One region of the Paenibacillus sp. J22FR83 genome, then DNA from elsewhere that is predicted to be linked to it. Evidence: riboswitches for the same ligand, from Rfam matches in the RefSeq annotation. Region 1 holds a riboswitch; each other region holds the start of a gene.
The links. Region 1 has a riboswitch for cyclic di-AMP ahead of AC58PV_RS05660 (APC family permease). Riboswitches for the same ligand answer to the same signal wherever they lie in the genome.
Positions count from the first base shown of each region.

Region 2: another riboswitch for cyclic di-AMP. It lies ahead of AC58PV_RS09540 (CAP domain-containing protein); the one in region 1 lies ahead of AC58PV_RS05660 (APC family permease).
Region 3: another riboswitch for cyclic di-AMP. It lies ahead of AC58PV_RS29110 (C40 family peptidase); the one in region 1 lies ahead of AC58PV_RS05660 (APC family permease).
Region 4: another riboswitch for cyclic di-AMP. It lies ahead of AC58PV_RS32915 (resuscitation-promoting factor); the one in region 1 lies ahead of AC58PV_RS05660 (APC family permease).

Region 1 covers NZ_JCAUAM010000002.1:496,971-501,752, forward strand. The annotation lists gene AC58PV_RS05650 (polysaccharide deacetylase family protein) at 1-17, opposite strand, end outside; gene AC58PV_RS05655 (YqkE family protein) at 29-289, opposite strand; gene AC58PV_RS05660 (APC family permease) at 335-2,170, opposite strand; cyclic di-AMP (ydaO/yuaA leader) riboswitch at 2,366-2,517, opposite strand; gene AC58PV_RS05665 (MFS transporter) at 2,959-4,401, shown strand; gene AC58PV_RS05670 (MBL fold metallo-hydrolase) at 4,639-4,782, opposite strand, start outside.
Region 2 covers NZ_JCAUAM010000004.1:220,262-225,043, forward strand. The annotation lists gene AC58PV_RS09530 (hypothetical protein) at 1-20, shown strand, start outside; gene AC58PV_RS09535 (hypothetical protein) at 76-1,527, opposite strand; cyclic di-AMP (ydaO/yuaA leader) riboswitch at 1,697-1,829, shown strand; gene AC58PV_RS09540 (CAP domain-containing protein) at 1,835-2,485, shown strand; gene AC58PV_RS09545 (DUF2569 family protein) at 2,637-3,065, shown strand; gene AC58PV_RS09550 (SRPBCC family protein) at 3,107-3,574, shown strand; gene AC58PV_RS09555 (sugar phosphate isomerase/epimerase family protein) at 3,850-4,671, opposite strand; gene AC58PV_RS09560 (helix-turn-helix transcriptional regulator) at 4,773-4,782, opposite strand, start outside.
Region 3 covers NZ_JCAUAM010000020.1:110,585-115,366, forward strand. The annotation lists gene AC58PV_RS29095 (YdeI/OmpD-associated family protein) at 1-267, shown strand, start outside; gene sugE (quaternary ammonium compound efflux SMR transporter SugE) at 292-612, opposite strand; guanidine-I (ykkC/yxkD leader) riboswitch at 700-802, opposite strand; gene AC58PV_RS29105 (MSMEG_1061 family FMN-dependent PPOX-type flavoprotein) at 873-1,484, opposite strand; gene AC58PV_RS29110 (C40 family peptidase) at 1,709-2,179, opposite strand; cyclic di-AMP (ydaO/yuaA leader) riboswitch at 2,183-2,321, opposite strand; gene AC58PV_RS29115 (hypothetical protein) at 2,489-3,307, opposite strand; gene AC58PV_RS29120 (M1 family metallopeptidase) at 3,353-4,782, opposite strand, start outside.
Region 4 covers NZ_JCAUAM010000029.1:51,458-56,239, reverse strand. The annotation lists gene AC58PV_RS32925 (ABC transporter permease) at 1-806, opposite strand, end outside; gene AC58PV_RS32920 (ABC transporter ATP-binding protein) at 803-1,546, opposite strand; cyclic di-AMP (ydaO/yuaA leader) riboswitch at 1,830-2,024, shown strand; gene AC58PV_RS32915 (resuscitation-promoting factor) at 2,312-3,451, shown strand; gene rnmV (ribonuclease M5) at 3,570-4,103, shown strand; gene rsmA (16S rRNA (adenine(1518)-N(6)/adenine(1519)-N(6))-dimethyltransferase RsmA) at 4,153-4,782, shown strand, end outside.

The DNA of each region.
Region 1 (4,782 bases):
AAGAAAAGGAGGCACATCGTGCGCCCCCTCATTTATGTTTGCGCCAGTCTAATTTACTTTTCTCCAACTGGTAGGCAAAATCGTTCTCAAGACGCTTCTCTTCCGCCTTGCGAGCCGCCTCTGCCTTCGCTCTCTCTGCTTCCTTCTTCGCTTGCTCTTCCGCTTTCATCGCGTCAGCCTGGGCTTTGAGTCCTTCCAGTATTTCTGGACGCAGCAGATCCTTCAGCGTTGCTGGTTTATCTTGCACGCTAGCCGCAGCTGGCGTCACTTTAGCTTTCTTTTTCACCATAATAAGGTCACCTCATCTACAAGTTCTCCCTATTATTGTACACCTCTATTGATGTAAATGATACGGTACTGTCGCTACAACGATATCCTTATCGGCTTGCAGCTTCGAACGAATGCGTGCCGCAGATTGATTATGGAGCAGACGGTGCCACCACTTCTTCGGCATGAATTGCGGGAGAATAACCATAATCGACTGTTTCTCTGACACATGCGTATCGATGCGTTCAATGAATTCAGCCAACGGCTTGAGAATCGTCCTGTATCGGGATTTGAACACAACAAGTCGCACGCCTGGATCCCAGATCTGCCACTTCTCCTGCATCGATTCTTCATCCTCATCCGAGAAGGAGACATAGAACGCGATAACATTAGGCGAAAGCGATTTGGCATAACTAAGGGAATGCTCTACCGCTTTGTGAATCCCAGCCACGGGAACGATAATAACAGGTTCTTTGGTACATACACGGTCTTGCGTGATATCAATACGCAGCTGTTTGGCCACGTCGTCGTAATGGTGACTAACCTTGGTAATGAGCCAGAGGAGGATCGGTGTAATGATAATAACAATCCAAGCACCCTCGCTAAATTTGGTAACGGAGAAAATGATTAGAACGGCAAGGGAGACGATGCCGCCCAAGCCATTAATGATCAGCTTCCCGATCCAACCCGATACGCGTTCTCTGAGCCATTTACGAACTAAACCTGTCTGAGCAAGTGTAAAAGATAGAAATACGCCAATCGCATAAAGCGGAATGAGTGCATCGGTTTTACCTTTAAAACCAATCAACAGCAAGCTGGCTAATACGCCTAGCGTAATAATGCCATAGTGGTACGAAAGCCGATCCCCACGGAAGGAAAACATGCGCGGGAAGTTTTTGTCCTGGGCCATGATCGACGCCAAGATCGGAAATCCATTGAAGCTTGTGTTCGCAGCAAGTACCAAGATAAGCATCGTCGCGATTTGCGTCGCATAGTACATGGCGCCTCGGCCGAAGGCTTGCTCCGTCACCATCGATAGAACCGATGTATGGCCGTTATGATCCGGTGCCACGCCATACCCTAAGGCAATCAGGGTTACCCCACCGAAGACGATGGCCAATAGTCCGCCTAGAGAGAGTAGTGTGCGTTTGGCATTTTTGACAGATGGCGTCCGAAAATGTGGTACGGCATCGGAGATCGCTTCGATCCCCGTTACAGCTGAACAACCGGACGAGAACGCCTTGAGAAGGACGAATAGCGTTAATGAGTTCGTCGCTGCGCTTGGAGCGAATTCGATCGCATGTGTATTCATGGATCCTGTTAGCAGATCGAAAACACCCTTACCTACTAACAATAGGATACACAGAATGAAAAAGTACGTTGGAATTGCGAATACCGTTCCCGATTCGGAAGTTCCTCGCAAATTCAGCCAGACCATGATCCACACCAGCAAGATGGTAAGCGGAACGATATAGGGTACGGCTGATGGAAAAGCGGACGTAATCGCTTGAACACCAGCCGAAATCGAAACCGCCACGGTTAAGGTATAATCGATTAGCAGAGACACACCTGTGAGACGTCCCCACACCATACCTAAATTCTCTTTGGTAACCATATAGGCGCCGCCACCCATCGGGTACGCTTCGATCACTTGCCTGTAGCTGAGCACGAGCAATAGAATCAAAGCAATGATCGATACCGCAATCGGCAACGAGAAGGCAAAAGCAGCAACCCCTACGGTCGCAAGCTCTAACAGAATCTGCTCTGTCCCATACGATACGGATGATAAGGCATCGGACGACAAGATAGGGAGAGCTTTCCAGACAGGCATTTTCTCCGACTCAATCTCACTCGACTTTAGTGGCTTACCAAACATAATTTTTTTCAATGAATCACTCGTCATTTCGCAATTGCTCCTCCAAATTAAATCGAATCGTACGCATCACACACAATAAACGGCCACACCTTCATCCAAAGAAGGGAGCGTTTTGCGAGATATATAGCCAAATTAATGTGTGACATCTATATAAAAATGCTATACTCCTGAAAATGGACGCAAAAAAACACAAGGATAGACCTTGTGTTTTGAACACATGTTCTCCTTTCTCACGATCGCTTACGAGGTTAGCTGTCGGGTTCGGGCCGCGAGAAATCTGCCCTAAAAGGTACCAGGTATCAGCACCGTTACTCACCCCATGTTACTTTTGGTTCCCCCGCTTTTCTTCACAGAAAATTAAGCGAAATATTCAACTGTTCTAGTACGTGTTGAATACTACTCTCTTCTACTCACATAGTAAAGGATGGAAAAAACGTAAAAAGCCGTCTTCCGCCTCACGTTTCCATCAATAATTCGCTTACAATCCCCCCAATCGTTGATTATCTTCCATTCTCTTAGCCAATCGGGGTATTTTAAATAAAGGGCACGGTTGCAATTCACAAACTTAACCTTCCATGTAAGCAATGCGGTGGATCAAAGGGATTTTTCCTTTAGGGCACTACCTCGGTGATGTGTTCACCTAGCAAGGTGACGGTCGTATAGGTGGAAAAATACAAGTTGATTGAAATACATACAGGAAAATGCATAAATATTCAACTTTTCAAATAGTTACTACGGTCAATTCATTGACACATGCTACCTGCCATGCTAAACTGTCACAAATAAATTTATAGTTTAAGATCGGATGGTGTACCATGTCAAATCCTAGGACTACCTCACATCAGGAAACAGCGCCAACGCCAACTGAGACGCCGGGTCGCTTACGTGAAACGCCGGTCTCTTGGTTACTCTGTTTCACTATTGTGCTTGTCATCATGAACACGATGATGTTCAATCTGGCACTGCCCAAAATTTCCGCGCAATTCGAGCTTAGCCCCTCAACGGCGTCGTGGATTGTTACGGGATATTCTATTATTTTCGCCATAGCATCGATTACCTACAGCCGCTTATCCGACTTCGTGCCTATTCGCAGGCTCTACGTCATTGCCCTGCTCTCGCTAGGTGGTGCCTCTATTCTAGGGCTGTTCACGGACAGCTTCGGACTGTTGCTGCTGACAAGGCTTATTCAAGCCTCCGGCGCTGGGGCGATTCCATCGCTCGGTATCGTTCTCGTCACCCGCTACATTCCGTTGTCTCGCAGGGGCAGAGCGATGTCGCTCATCCTATCTGCAGCCTCACTCGGCTTAGGACTCGGTCCCGTCGCGGGAGGTTCCATCGTTCAGTATTTGGGCTGGCATTTCCTATTCGTCATTACAGGGGTCACCCTGCTGCTTATACCTATCTTTCTCGCTTTGCTGCCAAAGGAAAAACCAGAGAGCGGCTCGTTCGATTTCATCGGTGCCCTGCTCCTGGGGATTGGGACGACGGGGCTGCTGCTCTTCCTAACTTCCAAAAGCATCGTTGCCCTCATAGCGGGCGTACTTGCGATTGCCTTATTCACGCTGCGCATTCGCCGCGCCTCACAACCGTTCGTGCTGCCAGCCCTATTCGGCGATCGAACTTATATGTCGCTTAGCGCAATCGGCGTGACATCCTACATGATCAGCTTCGGCTTCTTATTCCTTGCGCCGCAGATGCTTGCACGGGTATTTGGCTTAGCTCCACTTACTTCGGGACTGTTGCTCTTCCCCGGTGCACTCTTGGCGATGCTGGTGTCGAATCGTGTCGGACGCATCATAGACCGCTACGGGAACACAGCACTACTTCGTTACGTCCCATGGTTGATGCTGCTTTCTACCGTACTTTTGGCCCTGACAGCTAGCTATTCCTCTTACTGGATTGCTGCGCTTTACATCTTGGTTAGCATTAGCTTCACAACGCTTTCTAGCGCTGTATCCAATGAGCTCTCCCGGCAATTGACTACAGATCGCATCGGCTCCGGCATGGGCTTGTTCCAATTGTTGCAGTTTTTCAGCGGCGCTTTCGCCGTGGCGCTCTCGGGGAGTGCACTCGTTTGGCAGAAATCGTTGCCGCTCACACGTGCTTTCGATAACCTCATCTGGGGGATGGCGGTCATTGCGTTCCTAACCATTGCCAGTTCCATCCTATACAGGAATTATGCAAAAAAGCAGCTCTCGGATCGCTCCGCGGCGGAGAAGGTAGAAAGCTCAGCTATGCCTAAGACTGCAACAGAATAAGTACCGTCAGATAAAGCCCAAGTCCAAATTAAGGTGATGATATCATCTTAATTAAGGCTTGGGCTTATTCTTACTTAGAATAAAGTGATGGCATAACGTTAAAGTGTCTAAATACACAGAAAATTTCGACTTTGGAGCTAATAGCGCTATACTATAACGTTATCCGACGTCGTTGCTCACACTTATCACAAGAAGAGGCTGTCCCTCCTATGACATCGGGGACAGCCTCTTCTTGTGTTATATTTTCATCCCATCCCATGCCACCGTAATCGGGCATGGGAATTGTTGTTCCTGAAACCAGCCTACTAAATCCCCATGTGTCGAGGTAAAATGGTTAATATGCGTAAGATAAATGCGTGAGTTGGCATGCAAAGTCCCTTG
Region 2 (4,782 bases), on a different contig from region 1:
TATCTGTGGGAAAGATGTAAAGAGGCTAATGGATCTGTATCCAATAGCCTCTTTCGATTTACAACCTAAGTATTCTTATTTCATAGCAGCTAATTCATAATCAAACCACGTTCGAATCTCGCCTGTAGCCAAGTTTTCAATCGTATTATTGCGATGCTTAATGAAGATGTCTCGGTTTTTATCCAAATAATAGTCGCCAAAAACATAGTTAGATAATCGTTTTGTTTCCAATTTCGTATTCAGCGTATAGAGCCCCGCTGTGTCTTGCGCAGTATAGTCCTTATTTGAAATACCATTCAGTACGATATATAGACTACCATCTTGGGATGCTGGATTGGGCAAAGAAAGGTTCGTTAAACCTAATACCATAACATCCGATTCATGAAGCAATCCGTTTACCATTTGGACAGTACCATCTTGCTTGAGCAAGCCAACGCGTGCACTTCCCCCAATATAGTTATTTCGACTAGGCAATCTGTCAGAAGCGATCCATACTGTACCATCAGAATTGGGGATGACGCGATCAATCTTTTGATTGAAGTCCTCGAGTCGTGTCACGTTCCCATTTTGAATGAGAAATGTATAAGTCGAGCCATAGTTTGGACCAATAACCGGAAGGGGCAAGGTCAAATTAATGGATAAGATCGTTCGATTATCGCCTGCAGCGAATGCCTTGTATGTATGAACAGGGGCTCCCCAGTCAGCCGCTTCCCATACATCGGCGTCTGTTAATGTGTATACTTTTAACTCACCATAGTATAAATCACGATCTTTACGCACCAACTCTACGGGTTGGCCAGCTAATGGATGTGGTGTGGTGGATAGGCCTTTGATGAATTGTTCTTGTTCTTTGAGATTTTTCCATTGTACTTGCAAGTTGCTTTTATCCATCTTCAGCATTGATTTGGAAGGGTCCGCGTTAAGCAAGGAGTAGAAATATAACGAATGATCATCGTCACCGATGATCGAATAGATGGCATTTTGTCCGCCAACTAGCGATAGGCCTTTCTCATCACTCCATTGGATGTCGATCTTAAGAAGATCATGAACGAATCGCCAAGTCAGTGGCATATAAGTTACATCTTGATACGTTAGAAAAGGGTAGGGCTCTGTTCGATTATTGATTTCGATCTGATTCATTGTGATCGGCACATCAGCAACTTGGACAACGTAACTGTTTGCATTCCGCTTCGTTGTTAGATCTTGTTCGAGTGGTGTTTGACGAATAGGCGGAGGGAAGTTGCGATTGGACCAAATTTGCAATCCATCCGCATCACTCCAGTTGTACTCAATGCCGAGCGTTTGGAAGTTATTCCACGTCATGGGTAAGTAAGTGATGTCTCTATACACGAGAAACGGGTATTTACTATGAGCGATATCCATATTCTGACCATTAATTTGAACGGAAAAATAGGGCAGAGATGCTTTCACAGATACGCTAGCTGAAACCTGTGTTGGAAGTAACGGAAACAACCAAAACATGAATCCGAGAATGACAAACGTGCATTGTATGGCAAATTTTTTCAAATTCATCACCCTTTTCTAAATTTATATAGCTACTGATTAGACGCAGGATGATGGGAAAAGTTGTATGTTTAAAGGAGGAGATATCCAGTTGGTGATGCTGTTGGTAAATTTTGAGTCATGATCTCACTGATTTCCCATGTTACAATCGTTGAGATCCAAGCTGGATCCATAACTTAGAAGGCCGAAGCTTTTTTGAAGCACGGGGGAACCAATCTTTGGGGTGAAGTCGCGTTGTGCGACCGGGTGATTACTCTTTGATCCGAATCCGACAGCTAACCTCGCAGGCCGCAAAAAGGAGAGGTTTGATTTGAAGCGTTACAAGAAGCTAGTTATGACAGGTGCCTTAGGTTTGAGTGTGCTTATGGGGGCAAACGCAGCGTGGGCTGCAACGGGAACGCATACCGTAGCGGGGAACGATACCATGTGGTTAATTTCTCAGAAATATGGCGTCAGCCTTACTTCGCTTATTCAGGCGAATCCACAAGTAGCCAATCCCAATGTGATTTGGTCGGGGATGAAGCTAAACATTCCTGGAGGCTCGGGCACAACCGTTGTGACGAAACCACAGGTTACGCCAACACCGACTCAGTCCACTTTTGCAAGTCAAGTGGTTACCTTGGTCAACCAAGAACGATCGAAGGCAGGATTGAAGCCTCTAACCAGCAATAGCGCACTGACGACGATGGCGCTGGATAAAGCGAAAGATATGTACAACAACGGATACTTTGATCATACGTCACCAACGTACGGTTCACCTTTCGATATGATGAGCGCTTATGGTATTCCTTATTCCTACGCAGGTGAAAATATCGCCAAAGGGCAACAAACACCACAAGCCGTCATGACCGCATGGATGAACAGTTCAGGTCACCGCCAAAACATTCTAAGCCCGAACTTCACTCAAATCGGTGTTGCCTATTATAACGGTGAGTGGGTACAGGAGTTTATTAGTAACTAAATGTATAAATCGAAGATCATGGCAGTCTCCCTGTGGGAGGCTGTTTTTTGTAATTTTAAAAATCCATCTACTATTTGTATGTGATAGTATTATAGATGTTGGATCTGAGAGGTTGTAATATGGAATTTACATAGATGATGGAGATGATAGCATGACTATAGCAGAAGAAAACTACTCCAAACCAGTCGGAGGATGGCTACTTATTTATTTATTAACACTACTAATTAGCGCGACTTTATATGGGATGGGAACGATTAACGGATTTAGCCAATTTATTCGAGATTTTCAAGAAAGAAATGGGATGCTTATCATCATAGATGTTGGAACAATAATAAAATTACTCCTATCAGTTTTGATTCTTTATTTATTTATGACTAAGCAGGCTTATACTTATAAGATGATAATTGGGTTTGAACTCCTTTGTATTTTAATAAGAGTGTTCTCTCTAGGATACGTAATAATACGCTATCATGTAATACCAAACTCGTATTATGTGTCGATCTTAATAGGATTGGTTAGTATGGTATGGATCTTATATTTTCTGAAATCGAAGAGAGTAAAAGCTACGTTCGTCAATTAAAAATCTAATAGGTTTAGTTAATGAATAATGAGGTGCATCCAGTGATCAAGATACTCACACAAATCGAAATTGAAGCAACGATAGATGTTTGTTTCGACATGGCATCAGATATTGATATCCATACGCAAACTGTATGGCCACATACCAAGGAGCGTGCGATAGCTGGAACAACATCAGGCATGGTTCGCGGAGGGGATACGGTTACTTTTGAAGCGAGACATTTCTTCATTAGGCAAAAACACACGTCACTCATCTCAAATTATATTCGACCGTACCGCTTTGTTGATGAAATGTTGCGGGGGACGTTCAAAAGCATGCGACATGAACACGAATTCATTGATTTAGGTGGCAGAACATTAATGAAAGATACATTAAGTTTTGAGGCCCCGTTAGGCTGGATCGGATGGGTCGTGGAGCGGGTAGTATTGCGAAGATATATGACACGATTTCTAAACTATCGGAATGAGCAGTTGAAGATGTTGGCTGAAAAGCAGGGGATGGCGCAGTAGAGGAGTATTCTCCATTTAGTTCGATTTTGCCTACTTAAATGGGACAGATGCCGTAGATAAGCGGGAATAGTTCGATTTTACCTACTTAAAATGCGTTTTACTGCGGGTCAGCACGGAAACTTGTTAAATAGGTGGGTAAAATCGAACTATTCACTCATCAGAGTCGAAATCCTTGTATGCAGTTCGGTTTTTTCGGACTAATAACCAAATGCGTGCTGGGCTCTTATCCCATTTTCAATAAACTCTTCGAATTCCCTGTTAGGTGTGGTGCACAGTTATTGACCGTGGGCCACAAACTTCGCCTCAAACCGCGCTTTAAACGTCCGAAACATCCACAGATTCACATCCCACAAATCTGAAACGGGTTGCTGTGTGAACGGCAGTACCGGCATATACGGCGGCGGCCCGAATTCTGGCGTGAAAGTCAACGTGTCAGCACCGGCATGGAATCGGTGCTGGCAAATCGACAGCCATAAGCCGATGAAGGTTTCCACATGTTCGGCGAATTCTGGTGCCCGCGGGTCCGATACCTGCGGACCTTCCGGGTAGCCGACGCGCCCGTGAATGTGGATGGCGCGTGCTAGGCTCAGCTGGACGTCCTCGTCCTGCGGACTCGGCATGCTTTCGCAGGCTGCGCACCAATGACTGAAGTCGGCGCCAATCGTAAGCGCCGGCAACTGCCTCAACACGGCCGCCGTTTGCCACGGCGTGAAAAAAGCTCTCCCGCGATGCGTCTCATGTGCGATCGGAATCCCGATCTCTTGCTCGACACGCAGCGCCGCATCGAAGAATCGCAGCTGCTCATCAGCAGTCATGCGATCAGCAGCGCTGTGCGAATTAATCAGATCAGGTCGCAGCGCAGCTGCACGCAGCACCTGCTCACGAAATGATTGGATGTGATTCGGGCCACGCGTCACCACTTGTGCGATGAATGATAAGTTCATCTCATCCAAATCTTTTCGAAATTTTGCATCATCCTTAGCGTCGGCAGGAGGTATGTACTCGACACCGTAATAGCCAGCCTCTACGATTTGCTCCAATTTCCCCTTCCAGTTACCGTTCCATTCCCACAAGGATTTATATCCATTTAATTGCATATCCAGTGCTCCTTATCTCATAGCTCATTAGAAATATCTATGAGTATAGGATACGCGACACCATAAAGCTTAGCGTTTCTTCAGAAATACTCAACCTATTCTCACCATGAG
Region 3 (4,782 bases), on a different contig from region 1:
CTGAGTGAAGCCCATAGACAAGCATCCGGCTTGAAAGCGGATGACCCTGTTGAGGTAACGTTGGCGTTGGACCTAGTCCCTCGGACCGTGGAAGTTCCAGCCGACTTATCTTCAGCGCTATCTGAAGCGGAGGGCGCCGTACAACGTTTCGAAGCCCTCGCTTTCTCCAAGCGCAAAGAATTCGTCCGCCAAGTCGAGGACGCGAAGACACAAGAGACGCGCCTACGCCGGATTGCCAATGTTGTTTCGCAGATGAGCAGCACTTAGCGGTACATTATTACTGCTTAACACTTAGTGTCCTGATGTGAACTTCAGTCCGAGCACACCGACCAGAATTAGGACCATAAATAAAATCCGAGTCAAACTGATCGGTTCATCGAGAAATAGCGTACCAATGATAATCGCGCCGACTGCTCCAATGCCGGTCCATGCCGCGTAGGCCGTTCCAATGGGAAGGGTTTTCGTTGCTACAGCTAAGAAATAGAAGCTAACAATCATGCCAAGAATCGTAACAATCGAAGGGACAAGTCGTGTGAAGCCATTGGAGAACTTTAATGAGATCGCCCATACGACTTCAAATACACCTGCAATAGCTAGAAATAACCATGCCATCATGAACACTCCTTTATAAGAGGATATAGTAATGTCAGTGCCACAAAAAAACAGAGAAAAGCCCGGGAATATCGCACGAATGCGATAGACTCCCGGGCTTTTCTCCCTCCGTGACCACAGCATATTTGCTGTGTGTTTTCCCTTGGACCAGCCGACGGTAAGACGCCGCGGAACCCTAGAAAACGACATGCCGTTATTATAGGCTCGCTAACATGCGATGTCAAGTTACACATTTTGACTGCTGCCTGTTTAGCTTGTCCCTATTCCTCTAGCGCTATGTTGTTCAATGCCAAATGCGCACGGAACATAGCCATCGTATCAGGATGCTCTTGTTCGGGCACCCATGTTGCGGAATCCCAGATTTTAGACAATTTAAGGGCGCGACTGCAGTGGACGAAGCATTCCTGCACCTCAACGCCGACCGCGGCGATTGGCGATTTGCCATTAAGCTGCATAGTCGCAAGGAGTTCCTCATCATTCGTCAGCCAAGCGCGTCCATTGACGCGAAGTACGTTCTCAACGCCAGGGATGATGAAGATGAGGCCTACTTGCGGGTTGGCCAGTAGATTATACATTGAATCGACTCGGCGGTTTCCCAGTCTTTCCGGATAAACGAGGCGGTGATTATCGAGAATGCGAACGAAGCCGGGGCTATCGCCGCGCGGGGAAACATCACATAATCCATTCGCACCCGAAGTGGATAAGAAGAACAAAGGTGATTTGGCGATGAACGCTTGGGCGTGCTCGTCAATTTGATTGATTACTTTATTTTGTACGGCAGGATGAGGCTCTCCGATTATAGCTCTAATTTCATTGATGGAACGAACGATGCCGGGAAATGGGGGTGAGGTACTGTCTTGTATGTTGTCCATGCGTTCTTTTCCTTTCTCGAGGCCAGGAGGCCCTTATTCAAAATATCATTGCGGAACATAATAAAATCGGCTGTATGTCTCCGTGGGCTCCCGCCTTCGCAGGAGGGCGGAGCCGGTTATTTGGTGTTTCCTAGTATACGCCGATAGCCTCGTTCCAATGAATGAAGCCCTGCAAGCCGCTCTTACGAGCAAAGCTTGCAGGGCTTCATTCTGTGCCGAGAATATTACTTGGATTCAGCAGTTAGTTGATTGTAAATATCATCCCATAGAACTCGTCTGGCTGATACGTACCGCTTCGCATAATAGGATTCGCTCAACTTATTCTTAACAACACCTTGATTGGTAGCGGAGTGAACGAATTCACCATTACCGAGGTACATCCCTACGTGAGAGATACCGCTGCCATCTGTGTTGAAAAATACAAGATCGCCCTTACGAAGATCACTTTTGTCAACCCAGTAGCCTTCACTGTTTTGTGATTTGGAGCTGTGTGGAAGATCGATGCCGAACTCATCGAACAAGTAGGACGTGAACCCAGAGCAATCGAACCCTTTGAGTGTCGTTCCTGCCCATTTGTAAGGAGTCCCAACAAGGTCGTTTACCGCTTTATCCATATCGGATGCTGCGAAAACGCTTCCTACACTTACGCTCAAAAACAAAACAAGACTAAAAATAAGACCAACAACTTTCTTCAACTGCTTGTCTCCTTCCGGTGCCTACGAGGTTAGCTGGAGGGTTCGGTTGAAGGTTCCCTATGATCCCTGTCTTGCAAGATCAATTCACCCGGAGTGGTTCCCCCGTTTCCCCAAAAACTGAGGAATTCGGCATGAAATATTTGGTTTTTTGATGCTAATATTTTTATTTCGTCATAATGTTTGAAATTCCTCTTTTACGGGTACATAAATAGGCAAAAAAATAGTCTAATTGTTCGGAAAATAGACAAAAAAATCCCCATTCTCAAAGAGAAGGGGATAATGCTTGTTTATTCACTTTTTTGCCCGATATTAATTGGATATTTTGGCTGAAAGTAGCTGATATTGGGAAGATATGCCCCAAATTTGGATGAATATATGAAAGAGTGGGTAGAGTTGATAAATGATTAGGGCTACTAGCCCTGCCCATAGATATGTAGCTGTGACTGTGACCCCTGCCAAAAGCCATGTGAACAACAATAGGATAATGGCAAGTCCGATAATCGGCAGCGAATTACGAAAGAAAGAGAAGAGGGTTGATAAGATCCCTAGCTTGGCTGCAATAGCGAATTGCACGTACATAAATAGAAGCTGCAAGAGAAAACCGTAAAGCATCAGGCCAAGTATCCAAGGAAGAAGCTTCATTACAATTTGTTCGTAGGAACCACTATGCCCTAGCAAATAAGACGCTTTGGGAATAAGCCAAATGAGTGGAATCAGCGTTAGCGCCATGCGGATCAGATATACGAGCAGGAAAGGGAGCATGAGCTGCTTCATCCCGCGAAAGAAGCGATAACCAGCATTCTGGTGAGAGTGGGTAAGCGAATAGTAAACACCGCCATTGAAGAGAGGCGTCAACAACATCCGAACACACAAGAGGGCAGCTAACCACCATAAATAGGAATGGCTGAGATCTGTTTTAATTAATTGGAACTGGCTTTCAGCTAGAAAAATCTGCAATGCCTGCTTGGGCTGCTCAGCGCCAGGGAACCGATGCATGAGGGGGATGAGTATTCCCTGTACGAGTTTATACAGGAGAACACCCCAACCCATCTGATATAGGAACAAAATGATCGTGGCAAAGGGCTGCGCCATTGCTGCCCTAAAGCCTGATTTGATATAGGTGGCCAACGAGGGTCCCTCCTCAGTGTATGTTATGAGACGTAAGCCAAGTCCTCACCAGGCAACTGAGCCAAATACGGCTTGTAGGAATTGAATAATGCCGAGATTCCAGCGGATTTGCCACTTCGTATTTAATTGTGTTTGATAAAAGTTGTTGATGTGCTTATTTTCGAGAATCAGCGTGTACTTAGGATCAATGCGCACCCAATCGACAGGGGAGGCATGGATCAATTTGAATTCGATACTACCTTCCTTGCCATCCCATGTTTTATCTAGCGTAGTGCCATCAGCGAAGTGGAACTGAATCGGCACTTCCTGTGAGTTACCGCCAAGCTTCACGATACGGACCGTACTTTCGTAGGTCTCCGAACCCTTGGTGCCCTGTGGCTGAACGTGAACACTCTCGACGGAATAATCTATCATCAGATTGCCGTAGACATATTGATTAAAGAAGTCGTCCCAATCTGTTTTACTAATCTCCTCCACGACCTGTTGGAAATCTTTCGTAGACGGATGTTTGAACTGCCACTTCTGGAAGTAAGATTTCATGATGCGATCCATCGTCTTGGTACCGACTTGCGCCTCAATAGCTTTGAGTACGAGCTTGCCACGCGTGTACACATTTTCGGCATATTGGTCATGCCCTGTATACGCCCATGCTTCTTTCTGAAGTCCATTGGGTGAAGTGATATAACTGGATTCGACAGGTAAATTAGGTACTTCCCCGTATTCGGCTTCCATGACTTTATCCTCTGCATAAGAAGTAAAGCCTTCATCGAGCCATGCTTCTTCGAATTCGTTGCTGGCAACCAGTCCATAGAAGAATTGGTGGCCGATTTCATGGACGACGACGCGTTCCAGTTCTAAGTCTGGATCTTTGTCGCTGGCCCCCCATGCGGTGACTAAGGTTGGATATTCCATACCGCCAGCACCATTCCCACCAGGAGGAGGGACGACGATGGAGAGGGTCGAGTAAGGATACGTTCCGTACCATTGACTGTAGCGGGAAAGTGCTTTTTTGGCCGCATACATATACCGATCCTTCAAGTTTTGATGGTTTGGATCCAGATACAATTTGATTTTGACGCCTGGAATTTGTGGTGTAGAGAAGGGTTCTTCCACGTAGACGAAATTAGGAGAAGCCGACCAAGCAAAGTCATGCACGTCCTCGGCATAGAACTGATATGTCTTCGTGCCCTTGTCCGTCACAGCAGGTTTAACAGGAAACCCTGTAGCTGCCACCGTATAATTCGCGGGTACTTGAATTTTCACATCATACATGCCGAAATCGGCATAGAACTCAGAATTCCCATGGTATTGATGGAGATTCCAACCAGGCTCGGCTCGTCCCCTAGTCCCCTTGCGCTCATAAGCGGCAACCTTCGGAAACCATTGACCAGCCATCACGAAGTCACCGACATATCCCATCCTGGCAAAAGCTGCAGGCAGCTTAACAAGAAATTCGGTTTTGATCGTTACACTTT
Region 4 (4,782 bases), on a different contig from region 1:
GTTCGGGTAATCCCGCTAATCCATCCTCGGCGGGCTATTCGTGTTGGTAATTGAGGTACGTCTACGAACCAATTGAAGAAGGCGTAGAGTCGGGCTTGTTGCTGTTTCTCTTTGGCGATCAAATAGTCCCATCCGATCACATATTTACCAGCGTATCGGAAGGCAATCAGCCAAACGAATACGAGGAGTATGGCAGCTAGGCTTGCCCATAAACTGCTGTAGTGAAACTGGATTGTAAGTAAGGCGAGGGATGCCACCCACCGAAAACAAACAGATATGAATCGAGTTCGTTCAGTGGCAAATCTTCCTTCCTGCCAATGAGCTAATTGGTTCGCTATCTTTAATAGAAGTAATAGAGCAAAAATGAGAAGAAATGGCTGAGCTTCGGTGCCTAGACAGTGATTATATAGGGGCGTTACTACAACCCAGCCAAGAAATAACCGCACGCTCTGAAGTGATAGACTGTACAGAAAGCTGCTTCGGAAATAGGCACCCATTTCATGTTCGATCCGCAATAGAAACATGCGATCCGCACTGCGTGTCAACGTGCGAATGGAGCTTGAAGCAACGAGTGGAACGAGCACGAGCAACACGATCCATAGGTACGGATAATCTGTCGGAAGACGCTGTAATGTTTTTGCATAATAATAGGAAGAAACGATGACAAGAAACAACAAGAAGCCGATGAAATTACTGCGTGCGGCATACTGCCAATACCCTAGGGATTCCTTCATATAATGTTGGAAACGCTGCTTCCATAATGCATGTGTGTTAAATGCAGATGTAGGATCTGTTAGTTGACTCATGCCATGTCTCCTTGAACAAGCTTGTAGAAGATGTCGTCTAATGACGCCTGAGGCAGCGCTGTTTGGGAGCGTAATTCGACTAAATCTCCCTGTGCAACCATGTGGCCTTTGTGGAGAACGACATAAGCATCGCAATATTTTTCAATTGTAGACAAAATGTGTGAGGAAATGAGAAAGGACGCACCTTTCTTCTTCATTTGAACCATGAGATCAAGCAAGGAACGAATCGCTAAAGGGTCGAGTCCAAGAAACGGTTCATCGATTATATAGAGAGAGGGTTCGATCAAGAAGGCATTCATGATCATGACCTTCTGTTTCATCCCTTTGGATAAATGACTAGCGAAGCTGTTCAGCTTGTCCTTCATCTGAAATTGCTCCAATAAGGAGCGAGAACGGGTTTCGTAATCCGCTTTAGATAATCCATAAGCTAGTGCCGTTAGCTCAAGGTGTTCGCGAATCGTAAGTTCTTCGTATAACTCTGGACTTTCAGGTACATAAGCATATGTCGCTCGGTAAGGCAGCGGATCCTCGGCTAGCGTTAAACCATTAATGCGAATTGACCCTTTTTGCGGTTGGAGCAGTCCCAGAATATTTTTGATGGTGGTACTTTTCCCTGCACCATTGAGTCCAATTAGACCCATCATTTCTCCTTGGCCGATCGAGAAAGTTAGATTATGAAGAACGGGTTTGTTGGGTAAATATCCACCGAATAAAGCGTTTACTTGCAGGATGGGGCCCATCACAATTGCCTCCCTAAATAGCAAATTATTGGTATTTTTTAATCAAATACTACCAGAATCATTATAAACAAATTTGCATTTTTAGCCTAGTTTTGATCATTATATACTGAAAAAACGAGTATACGTACGTTAAAGTTAGGCACGTGTAGATATAAGTGGGTTATATATGGAAAATAAACAAAATTTAATCGATTTAGCCCTTTTTAACGGGTGTTAATCCCTTTACAGGTTGAGATTAACAGCGTAATATACTTTTCATAATAACTTAATATCCAATTTGCCAATTTTCCATTCGCTGAGTTCCAAATGTGGGAACGGGGGAACCACTGCAAGCTTAATGAGCATTCCAATGCGGGTTAAGTAAGCAGAGAGTAATAGGGGTGAATCATAGACGTCAAACAAGCAGTTTGCGTCTACGTAGGGCGACTCTCACGTCCGAATCCGTCAGCTAACCTCGTAAGCGTAAGAGAGGTAACGATTGTCGTGCGTGCTATTTGTATTTCACTATGCAAACTAAGCCAGCGAGAAGAGTCCTCTTCTTGCTGGCTTTTTGTCCACATTTAGGGTCCTACACAGATCATATGACATAAAACAACCCGGAAATCATAGGATGATGAATAGGTAAAAGGGGGGGACGACCAGATTCAGCAAGGAAACAAGGCTGATGATGGCGAGCGTGTTAAGTTAAACTATAAAAAACCTTAGTCGCGTCAAATTTAATCATGCTGTAACCTGGCGGCGAGGCTTTGAAGGAGGACCGAAGAAGTGGGCAGTATCTCAATTAGCGAGACCCATGTAAAACGATCATCCAGCATGTCCTTCGCATTGCGATGGAAGCATGAAAACTTGCGTTTGATTTTAAGCCTGGCTATAATCTCAATCGCAATGACTTTCATGTTTTTGGTGTTGTTGTACGGAACGGCTACCAAGAGCGTATCCGTGGTTGTGAATGGACAAGAAACCGTTGTGCACACGAAGCAATGGGTCCTGCAACGCCTACTGGATGAACAAGCCATAACGATTGGTGAGCACGATGAAATTTCAGCTTCACTCACGACCAAGCTCAAGGGTGGAGACAAAATTGTTATTGAGCATGCATCACCGATTCAATTGACTGCTGATGGAAAGACCACCACTGTTTACACAACTGCAAGAACGGTAGAAAGTGCATTGCAACGTTTACATATTGCACTTGGTGAGAATGATCGTATTTCTCCCGAACCGACAGCCGCTCTTAGCACAGGCGATGAGATTAAAATCGTCCGTGTGACCAAAGAGACGGAGGAAGTCTCTGAATCGATCGCATTCGAGACAGAGAAAAAGAATGACGCATCTTTGCTTAAAGGGAAAGAGCAAGTGGTCCAAGAAGGTAAAGAAGGCGTGTTGGTCAAAAAGAAAGAAAAGACTTTCGAGGACGGCGTTTTAGTCGCGGAAGCAGTTGTGGGTGAAGAAGTACAAACAGAAAGCATTAAGAAAGTAGTTTCCGTAGGCACGAAAAATCCTGTGGTTGTTCTCTCCGCCTCTTCACCGAGTGTGGATGAAGTTTCCAAGAATGGTGTGACCTTCGGTTACAAACAAATTCTGAAGAACGTGAAGCTTACTGCGTATTCTGCGGGTGCTGCGTCGACAGGTAAGACGGAGGGCTCTGCTGGTTATGGTAAAACCTACACAGGTACTACCGTTACTGAAGGCCGTACGATCGCTGTCGATCCGAAGGTTATTCCGCTTGGATGGTGGGTATACATCGAAGGGATTGGTTTCCGTCGTGCTGAAGATATCGGCAGCGGTGTGAAAGGCCAAATGATCGATGTGTACTATGAAGATCACGGTTATGCAAATAAATTTGGCACGAAGCAAGGGTACACTGTATATGTGGTTGGCCCTACAAAACCATCCCAAAACTAACGTGTAAACGGTAGTTTGTGCGGGAACACTACTAACATACACGTAGCTTGGCATCTGCCTGCGCGAAGAAGAGGAGCCCCCTCTTCTTTTTCTGCGTACTGAGGAAGGAAACGCATCAATGATAAAAGAAATGATCGTTGTGGAAGGCAAGGACGATACAGCTGCTATTAGGCGGGCTGTGCAGGCGGATACGATTGAAACAGGCGGATCTGCTATCGGACAAGCCGTGCTCAAGCGAATTGCTCTGGCTCAGCAGCGCAGAGGCGTCATTATCTTCACGGATCCCGATCACGCAGGGGAACGGATCCGCAAAATCGTGGCAGCCAAGGTACCTGGCTGCAAGCATGCTTTCATTACGCAGGAGCAAGCTGCGTATAAGGGTGATATCGGCGTCGAGAACGCGACGCCAGAGACGATTCGTCAGGCGCTTCAGAGCCTGAGGACGGAATATGAAGCAGCAGTTTCGCTGCTGACGATGGAGGATCTGATTGCTGCCGGGCTCATCGTGCATCCGGATGCGGCTGCTCGCCGCTTGACGGTAGGCAATGCGCTGGGCATTGGTTATTGCAATGGTAAGCAATTCTATAAACGTTGTGCGATGTTTCAGATTTCAAAAGAGGAATTTGAGGCGGCGCTCGAACATTTGAACTAGTAGAATTCTTGGAGTGACTAGAACCCTAAATAGATACGAGGTCTATACAATGAATATAACCAGACAAGAGGTTGTTGTAACAGCCGAAGACGTGGCAACACCAAGTAAAACGAAACAAATTATTAAGAAGAATGGTCTCGTGCTCAAAAAAAGTTTAGGCCAGAACTTCTTAATCGATCAAAACATCCTCAGCAAGATCGTCATGGCCGCTGAGCTCGGCCCTACGAAGGCTGCGCTTGAGATCGGCCCCGGCATCGGCGCGCTCACACAGCAGCTTGCCAAGCTCGCTGGCCGCGTGCTTGCGGTCGAGATCGATCAGCGTCTACTGCCCATTCTGGACGAGACGCTGGCGCCTTACCCCCATGCCACTGTCGTTCATGGGGATATCTTGAAAACCAACCTGCCGGAATTGTTCCGGCAGCATTTCGAAGGCGTGGAGGGCGTCAGTGTTGTCGCCAACCTTCCGTACTACATCACGACGCCGATCATCATGAAGCTTCTGGAAGAGAAGCTTCCCCTGGAGAATATCGTCGTGATGATCCAGAAAGAAGTGGCCGACCGCATGGCGGCTCGTCCAGGCACCAAGGATTACGGCAGCTTAAGTATTGCCGTACAGTTCTACTGCGAGCCGGAGCTCGTCACAATCGTGCCGCGCACCGTCTTCGTCCCGCAGCCGAAC